2 regions of the Myroides oncorhynchi genome follow, and region 2 is predicted to be linked to the other one. Evidence: riboswitches for the same ligand, from Rfam matches in the RefSeq annotation. Region 2 holds a riboswitch; the other holds the start of a gene.

Region 1 (4,462 bases), 1.1 Mb from region 2:
AACATAAAGATAAATAACAAGCCACTGATAAGATTATAAGTCGGCATTGCCCAATCAGGATAAAACCCTTTAATTGTTATTTTATTTGTTGCTATCTTCTCTGCTAGAGATCGTATGAACTTTTGGATGTATTTAAAGATAAATACTATTACTGCTATCGTGAATAATTTAGGCATATATGCTTTCACACTCTTACCTACTGAACGAAGAGGTGATAAGACATATTCTAAAAGTTGATCCGAGATATGTTTTGTATAAGGGAATAATTTAAAGACTGCTAATAACCCTAAATACAAGAAGATTAAAACGACTAAAAACTTAATTACTTTCGCTATTGAGATAGTAGTAAGCATCGCTCTATGATCATCGATAATACCGAATATTCCTTTAATCTTCTTACCTCTTTGTTTCCAGATAGCGACTTTACATCTTCTATAGAAGTATCGTATTCCTTTAAGAATAAAGAACTCAACAATTATAATACCTACTGTCCCCGCAACTTGAATCAATATCTGTTGCCAACTTGTATTTTCTTTTTGTAATTCTACCGCAGATATAATCTGATTCTTATAATATTGTGCTGCCTGTGCTTTCGTTTTACTCTCTTGTGCAGCTTGTATACTATCTACGCTCATCAGAATCTCGTTCTGATACATTAGATTTAAATAATTACCTGTATCCACTAATCGAATAGAATCTCCAGCAAACTGATAATTCTCCGCTAAGGCATCTATCTTGCGTTCTATTGATTTAGCTCGCTGCTTTGAAGTAAACGAACCGATATTGCCATAGACGTTAAACAACGTATCATTAAAACTAATAACAGGCGTCTTTTCCATAACGACCACTACTGTGCGTATTACCTCAACTTGCTCAGGAGTTTTAGCAGCAGGTTTCTTTGATTTAGCCCAAGTAAAACCAGTGGTAAAAACCAGCATCAACAAAATAAAAAAGCGAATATTCGGCATGGTGAATCGCATAAAAAACAATCTTAAAATTAAAGTAAATGTAATCAAATTTTACAAAAACTATACCGATTGTGATTTATGTACTCCTTTTTAAACAAGAAATCAATATTCATACACTAGCGCGTAATTAACCAAAAAACAAAAGGTGCTCATAGCGAACACCTTTCTCTTAATATTTCCAAGCCAATATACGGCTAACTTTATTTCCTTGTTCCATATTTATCACGCGTACTTCCTTTGTTTCTGACTTCTTAAGTAAGGACTGTAACGGTTTTAAATGCTCTTTATTAGAGACCAATGTTGTGAACCATACAGCTTGTCTCTTAAAGTGTTTACTCTCATAAATATAATTAGTTATAAAAGCGAGTTCTCCTCCATCACACCATAGTTCATTATTCTGCCCACTGAAGTTCTGTACTGGTTTTCCTACAACCTGTTTTCCTAAGTTTCTAAGCTTCTGAGTAGTCTTAGCTAACACCTCTTCTCTAGATTTAAAGAAAGGAGGGTTACAGATTACTAAATCAAAGTACTCTCTTTCTCCTACTATATTCTTTAGAATATTTCGCTTACTTACTTGCTGGCGAATAGTTACATTACTGTTTAGATGTGGGTTATTTGTTATGATATGATTTGCCGTTTTTAAAGAGACTACATCTATCTCAGATCCTACGAACTCCCATCCATATTCTGCTACACCTATGATAGGATAAATAACATTAGCTCCTATCCCTAGATCTAACACCTTTACTCCTGTCCCTGTAGGCACTTGTCCATTATTACCTTCTGCTAATAAATCAGCTATATAATGTATATAATCAGCACGACCTGGGATAGGTGGACATAGATTCGTCTTAGGCATATCCCAAAACGTGATCTTATAATCCTTCATCAAGATAGCCTTATTAAGTAATACAACTGCTTCTGGCAATGCAAAATCAATAGTGTCTATTCCTGATGGATTCTTAATGATGAAAGCCTCTAACTCTGGCACCACACGTTTCAACTTATCAAAGTCATATAACTGTTGATGCTTATTGCGTTCATGTAATTTCTTCTGCGTTTTTTTAGAGTCTTTCATTATCTTGATATTTGGTGCAAAATTAGCGTATTTAAACGGTATTTCTATATCCTTTATACAACTTCTAACCACAAATAATATTCTTAAAGAACCTAGTCCTAGTAAAAACAATAACTGATATACAATCACTTAAAAAACAATTAAGTTAAATTAACAACAATCCAACTATCTAATCAACTATTTATCTACTTTAGCACTCTTAATTTCGGATTCACTAATTGCCTTCGCCTTTAGAGATGAAAAGGGGAATTAGGTGCAAATCCTAAACAGACCCGCTACTGTAAGTATAGTTATACTCCTTGATGGAAATAGCAATATAAGTCAGAGTACCTACCAAAGTTAACAAGACTAATAACCTGCGGGAATCAGGGGTGATGTCATTTATCTATCTTTTTAGGTATCCTACACACTTCTAATACTCGCCTTATACATATTTAAATAACAATGAAACGTTTAAACCAAAAACTAACTCACTTGTTTAGCTTGTTACTTATAGCAGGACTAACATACTCATGTAGTAGTGATAACGATGTGAAGGTAACTCCTACTCATACAATTACTTTCGAAGATGTAGAAAGAGATTTTTTAGCAGGTCCTACTTCTTATGGAGAGAATCTATATCCTCACTATGATGGTTCTACTCCTGCTAAATATACTGGATACGTAGATAAAGTAACAGGGCTAACATTTAATATGACGACTTCTGGTTACGGATTTGCATCTGGAGGAATTGCTATCTCTCAGTGGAACAATAAAGAAGAGGCGGGATATACTAACCAATCTAGTGTATATTATGGTGACCACGATAAGAAAAATGGAGGTAACAACAACTCTTCTACATTTGCCGTAGCCTTTACATCTACGAGTAATAACTCTGGTGCTTTTATGTCTTTTAGCGAAGGTACAGAACACACTTTTGACCATGCTTATTTTACTAATAATACCTATGCAGTCTTATCTATGACCAATGGGGATGGTTTTGCTAAGGCACATACCTATGAAAGAAAAGATTGGTTTAAACTAATCGTTGTAGGAATGGACAAAGATGGTAAACAAACAGGAGAAGTAGAAGTTATGCTTTCTGACTTTAGACAAGCTGATGCTCCTGGAATAGTAAAACAATGGGTAAAAGCAGACTTAAAACCTCTAGGAAAAGTTAATAAAGTCTACTTTAAGATGGCTAGTTCAGATGGAGATAGTTACTGGATGAATACGCCTGCTTACTTCTGTATGGATGACCTAACGATTAATTTATAAGATCAATAGCAAAAATATAAACAAGAAATGCTCTCTAATATAGAGGGCATTTCTCGTTTATATTATTTCTCCATTTAAACATTGCACTCAACAAAATCATCAACTTCCAACCAACAATCCCATATTATATGACAAACTTTATTCATTTTATCTAGTTATTTATTCCAAATGCCTGTAATTTTACGGTTCACTTAAATACCAGATTAAAATGAAAGTCGGAATAGATAGTTTAGCATACTTTATCCCTAAAATTCACCTTCCTATAGATACATTAGCCATAGCACGTAATATCGAACCTTTAAAACTGACTAAAGGACTAGGATTACAGAAGATGGCACTATTAGATACTTATCAAGATGTCATCACGATGGCTGCCAATGCTGCTTATAGCTTACTTCAAGATAACCCTACTGTATTACCTCAAGATATAGCTAAGATCTACGTAGGTACAGAGAGTGGATTAGACAACTCTAAACCTATTGCCTCTTATACACTAGGACTGTTAGAGCAAATCTATGGTCAAGGGACTTTCAGAAACTGTGATGCTGTAGATCATACCTTTGCTTGTATTGGTGCTGTAGATGCCATGCAAAACGCAATTGACTTTATCAAAGCAAATCCTACGAAAAAAGCGATTGTTATTGCTACTGATTACGCAAAATATGACCTTGCCTCTACAGGAGAATATACTCAAGGAGCAGGTGCTATTGCTTTATTAATCACTGTTAACCCTCGTGTCCTAGCTTTTATAGGTCAGACAGGAGTTGCTACAGATAGTGTATTTGACTTCTTTAAACCATATCATTCTATAGAGAAACAATCTATCACAGGTAACGCTACAAATGAAGCTTGGCATGGAATAGAAGAAACAGAAATCTCTATTCACAAGGACCAACCTGTATTCGAAGGTCAATATTCTAACGAGTGTTATATCAACCGAATTACGGAAGCTTACACACACTTTAAGAAGCTAAATAGTAAACAAAACAAAAAAGTATATCAAGATTGGAAAGCAATCTTAATGCACCTTCCATATTGTTTTCAAGGACGTAGAACATTCCACGAGATTGTATTACAAGAGAATCCTACTTTAATAGACAGAACTGCTGATAATGCTAAAGACCAAATCAAAGCTTTTGCCAAATCAGAGGAGTATATG
Region 2 (4,462 bases):
TATAGCTTATTTATAACATTTGAAGGTGTATTTTGTAATATAAAATATGTGCAAGTATTGAATTTACTAGTGAAACGGTTTTTTTTGGAGAGTTGGTTTTGTGGAATCAGGGGGTTTTTTGAGTGAAAAGCGTACTTGTGTGATTAGGGTGAAAAAATAATTAAAAATAAATCACTTTTTAGATGGTTGATTTTTAGTTTAGTAAAGGAATTGGCTAGAAAAAGATTGTTTTTTTTATTGTGTGGATTTGGTACTGTAGAAAATGGTTGTATATTTGCATCGCATTAGAGCAATAATGACGAAGGTTTGGTAGTTCAGTTGGTTAGAATACATGCCTGTCACGCATGGGGTCGCGGGTTCGAGTCCCGTCCAGACCGCAAAAGAGAGATTAGCGTCTTGATTAAATAGGCGCTAATTTATCTACTCTTAAAAAAGAAAAACTTTAAAAAGTTTGGAGGTTTAGAAAAAAGAGTTACCTTTGTCGCCGTTAAAGAATTAATGCTTTTAAGAATAAAATACTGGTTTGGTAGTTCAGTTGGTTAGAATACATGCCTGTCACGCATGGGGTCGCGGGTTCGAGTCCCGTCCAGACCGCCAGTTAAAAGGAGCCTCTCACAACGTGGGATGGCTTTTTTTGCCCTCTAAAATTTTGTAAAAGAGGGTTGAAAAGTAGTTGTGTTGTTAAGTGCGCAAGCACTAAAGGTTTAGTAGTTAGACCAATGAAAAGCTTTCCTAGTGCGGGAGAGCTTTTTTTAAAAAATTGTCAAGATTGATGGTTTTAACTAATAAACGCGATACAGAAAAGAAATTATTGGTTTGGTAGTTCAGTTGGTTAGAATACATGCCTGTCACGCATGGGGTCGCGGGTTCGAGTCCCGTCCAGACCGCCAATAAGAAGAGAACCTCTCATGTAGTTGGGAGGTTTTTTTTGGCCTCTAAATGTTCATCAATTAGAGGATCTAAAAGTAGTTGTGTTGTTAAGTGCGCAAGCACTAAAGGTTTAGTAGTTAGACCAATGAAAAGCTTTCCTAGTGCAGGGGAGCTTTTTTATTTTTATAGCATTTCTGAAAATAAGTCTATTCTAAAACTTTTTGAGATTGATTAAGTCTTAGATTATTTAGATTTGTAATAATTAATAAATATCTTGATATGTTTGTCAGATCACTTATTACTTCATTAAATAAAGTATTCTGTTATAGCAATGATACTATAATTAGTTCAGTTCAGATGATGTCTGAAAAGAATGAGTATAGTGCGTGTAGCTTTATATTAGGAGATAAGCGAATTATCTATAGGGAAGCAAAGGTTACTTCTAAGAAGATTGGATTTTTCGTTGCTATTTGGCAACGCAATGAGATAGGAGTAACAGTGCCTTATCATGTGGGGGATGAGTTTGACTATATGATGATCGGTGTGAAGACAGATACTGATTTGGGCTATTTCTTATTTCCGAAGGTGATATTAGTGAATCTTGGTATTATCTCTACCGAGACAAAGGAGGGTAAGCGTGGAATGCGTATCTATCCTAATCTAGAAGAAGGGATGAATAAGCAAGCATTGAAAACTTATCAATCTCAAATGTCTTTTTTCTATAAAGTTTAAATTATCTTCAATAAAAACACATTAACAGATTAAATACTTTCCATTAACCTTTTTTTATATATTTGCAATAAGACTGGTTATCAAATTGATATTAAGGGGGAATTAGGTGAGAATCCTAGACAGACCCGCTACTGTAAGCTTATAAATGTAATGAATCAAGTCATCCTCTGTCGTTATGGAGAGGAGGAAGTTCGTTAAGAGCAAGTCAGGATACCCGCCAATCTACAATAAGTTTTGATGTTTTCGAGGAATAAGACATTAAGCGTTCAAAAGGTTAGACATTGGTGACAGTGTGTTTTGGTGCGTTTATGTTTTCTTGGATCGTCAAGATTAACAAGCCAAAAACAATTATGACCAAAACGCAATTACTATCAATAACTACTCTGATGTGTGTAGCTAGCTATGCTGTATATGCTCAGAGCCCTAAAGACAGTATCACTTCTCTTAAAGAAATCGTGATACAGAAAGAGGTTTTTAAAGATTTAATCCCTGTACAAACTTTAGATGGTGCTAAACTAGAGCGCTTAAATAGCCATAGTGTAGCTGATGCTCTTAGATACTTCGCTGGAGTTAAGATTAAAGATTATGGTGGTATGGGAGGACTTAAGACAGTAGATGTCCGTAATATGGGGACGCATCATGTAGGGGTGTTTTATAATGGGGTACAAGTGGGCAATGCTCAGAATGGTATAGTAGACTTAGGAAAGTTTTCTCTAGATAATATAGAAACGGTAAAACTATATAATGGTCAACGCAGTGCTATCTTCCAATCAGCAAGAGAGTTTGCTTCTGCATCTACAGTTTATCTACAAACAAAGAAACCTATATTCGAAGAAGGGAAAGATATAAATGTATCAGCTAAATACAAGGCAGGGTCTATACAGTTAGTCAATCCATCTGTACGTACAGATATTAAAGTTAATGACAATGTTAGTACATCTATCAGTGCTGAATATATCTATTCGAATGGTGATTATAAGTTTAGGCAAAAACGTCATAATATAGATGGTACAGTGGCTTATGATACTATAGGTCACAGGCAGAATAGTGATATAAAAGCTTATCGTGTAGAGAATAGTTGGTTCGGTAAGACAGATAAAGATACTTGGCAGGCTAACCTTTATTACTATCAATCAGATAGAGGTCTTCCAGGTGCTGTAATTAAGAAGAGTGATGTCACTTTAGAGACTGAAAATATCAATGAACGTCAGAGTGATAAGAACTTTATGGCGCAGGGAGAGTGGACTAGATTTGTTTCTGATCGATATCAGTTTCAACTGAAAGGGAAGTATGCTTATGATGAGATGCACTATCTGTCTCGTAAGACAGTGGCTTTCGAAGGAGAAGTGGTTACCTATAATCCTCAATTTGATAACACTTACTTCCAACAAGAGTATTATGTCTCAGCTGCACATCTGTATAAGATAACTGATATATGGGATGTGGCTCTAGCTACGGACTTACAATACAATAAACTTAATGCTACTCGTATAGGACAAGGAACTCCGTTTACTTATCCTGAACGTTATACCTTTTTAACTTCGTTAGCGACTTCTGTGAATCTAGGTAAGGTGAAAGCTCAGGCTAATATCTTAGGAACATTTACTAAAGAGAAGGTACGTTATAATTATGAAGCGCCAGATCGTCAATTTTGGGCGCCATCTATCTTCTTGAGTTATAAGCCGTGGGATGATGAGAACTTTGTGGTTCACTCATTTTATAAGTACATCTATAGATTACCTACGTTTAATGATTTGTACTACACACAGCTAGGTACTGCTAACTTAAAACCAGAGGCTTCTAAGCAGATAAACTTAGGATTCACTTATAATAAACAGTTTAACAATGCTTTGTTTGAAGAGGTGCATTTGTCATTAGAATCTTACTTCGCTAATATAACGGATAAGATTATCGCTACACCTACTTCTAGTATGATGAGATGGATGATGACTAATCTAGGTAAGGTGGAGAACTATGGGATAGAGACAAATGTAGGAACTACTGTGAGGTTAATGGAAGACTTGCGATTAGGTGTTAATCTGACGTATGAATACACAGTAGCGAAAGACAAGAGCGAAACGCTATATGGTAAGCCATCATACTATGGAGATCAAATACCCTATGCTCCTTGGCATTCTGGTTCTTCTATCGTGAGTTTAGATTATAAAGATTGGTCTCTTAACTATAGTTTTATCTATGTAGGGGAACGTTATAATGGTAATAAAAATAATATTAAGCGAAACGAAATACAACCTTGGTACACACACGATGTGTCATTATTAAAAAGTTTCAAATGGCGTGATTATAGATTTAAGGCTAGTGTAGAAGCTAACAATATCGCTAATCAGTACTATGAGGTAGTGAGCAACTTCCCTATGCCTGGGCGCAACTTCCGTTTCACTTTAAGCTTTGATATATGAGATTTAAAAATATAATTATGCTCACTACTGTTTTGTTAGCAGTGGTAAGTTGTCGAAAAGATGAGATGATATTCTTATCAGATAGTTCTGATGTGTCTATCCCTGTTAGCACTGAGAGATACAGTGGATTCTATTTGTTGAATGAAGGGAATATGGGTATGAACAGAGCTTCTATAGATATGTTTGAATATCATACAGGAACGTATACGAGGGATATATTCTCAGAGCGCAATCCCAATATAACAAAAGAACTAGGAGATGTAGGTAATGATATCAAGATCTACGGTAAGAAAGTATATGCGACTATCAATGTGTCTAACTTCATCGAGGTATTCGATGTAGAGACAGGTAAACATATTAAGCAAATACACGTGCCTAACTGTCGTTACTTGGCTTTCAAGGATGGTAAGGCTTATGTGAGTTCGTATGCAGGTAAGGTA

The links. A riboswitch is a leader RNA that binds a small molecule or an ion and turns the genes downstream of it on or off. The one in region 2 is predicted to bind cobalamin.
Region 1: it holds a riboswitch for cobalamin, as region 2 does, so the genes downstream of both, LNQ81_RS11835 (DUF4465 domain-containing protein) here and LNQ81_RS07085 (TonB-dependent receptor) in region 2, are expected to answer to the same signal.

What each region holds. Positions count from the first base shown of each region.
Region 1 covers NZ_JAJJMP010000001.1:2,705,171-2,709,632, reverse strand. The annotation lists gene LNQ81_RS11845 (mechanosensitive ion channel family protein) at 1-980, opposite strand, end outside; gene rlmF (23S rRNA (adenine(1618)-N(6))-methyltransferase RlmF) at 1,138-2,046, opposite strand; cobalamin riboswitch at 2,236-2,398, shown strand; gene LNQ81_RS11835 (DUF4465 domain-containing protein) at 2,491-3,303, shown strand; gene LNQ81_RS11830 (hydroxymethylglutaryl-CoA synthase family protein) at 3,512-4,462, shown strand, end outside.
Region 2 covers NZ_JAJJMP010000001.1:1,599,410-1,603,871, forward strand. The annotation lists tRNA gene LNQ81_RS07065 (tRNA-Asp) at 304-377, shown strand; tRNA gene LNQ81_RS07070 (tRNA-Asp) at 521-597, shown strand; tRNA gene LNQ81_RS07075 (tRNA-Asp) at 814-890, shown strand; gene LNQ81_RS07080 (MepB family protein) at 1,150-1,602, shown strand; cobalamin riboswitch at 1,660-1,838, shown strand; gene LNQ81_RS07085 (TonB-dependent receptor) at 1,953-4,022, shown strand; gene LNQ81_RS07090 (YncE family protein) at 4,019-4,462, shown strand, end outside.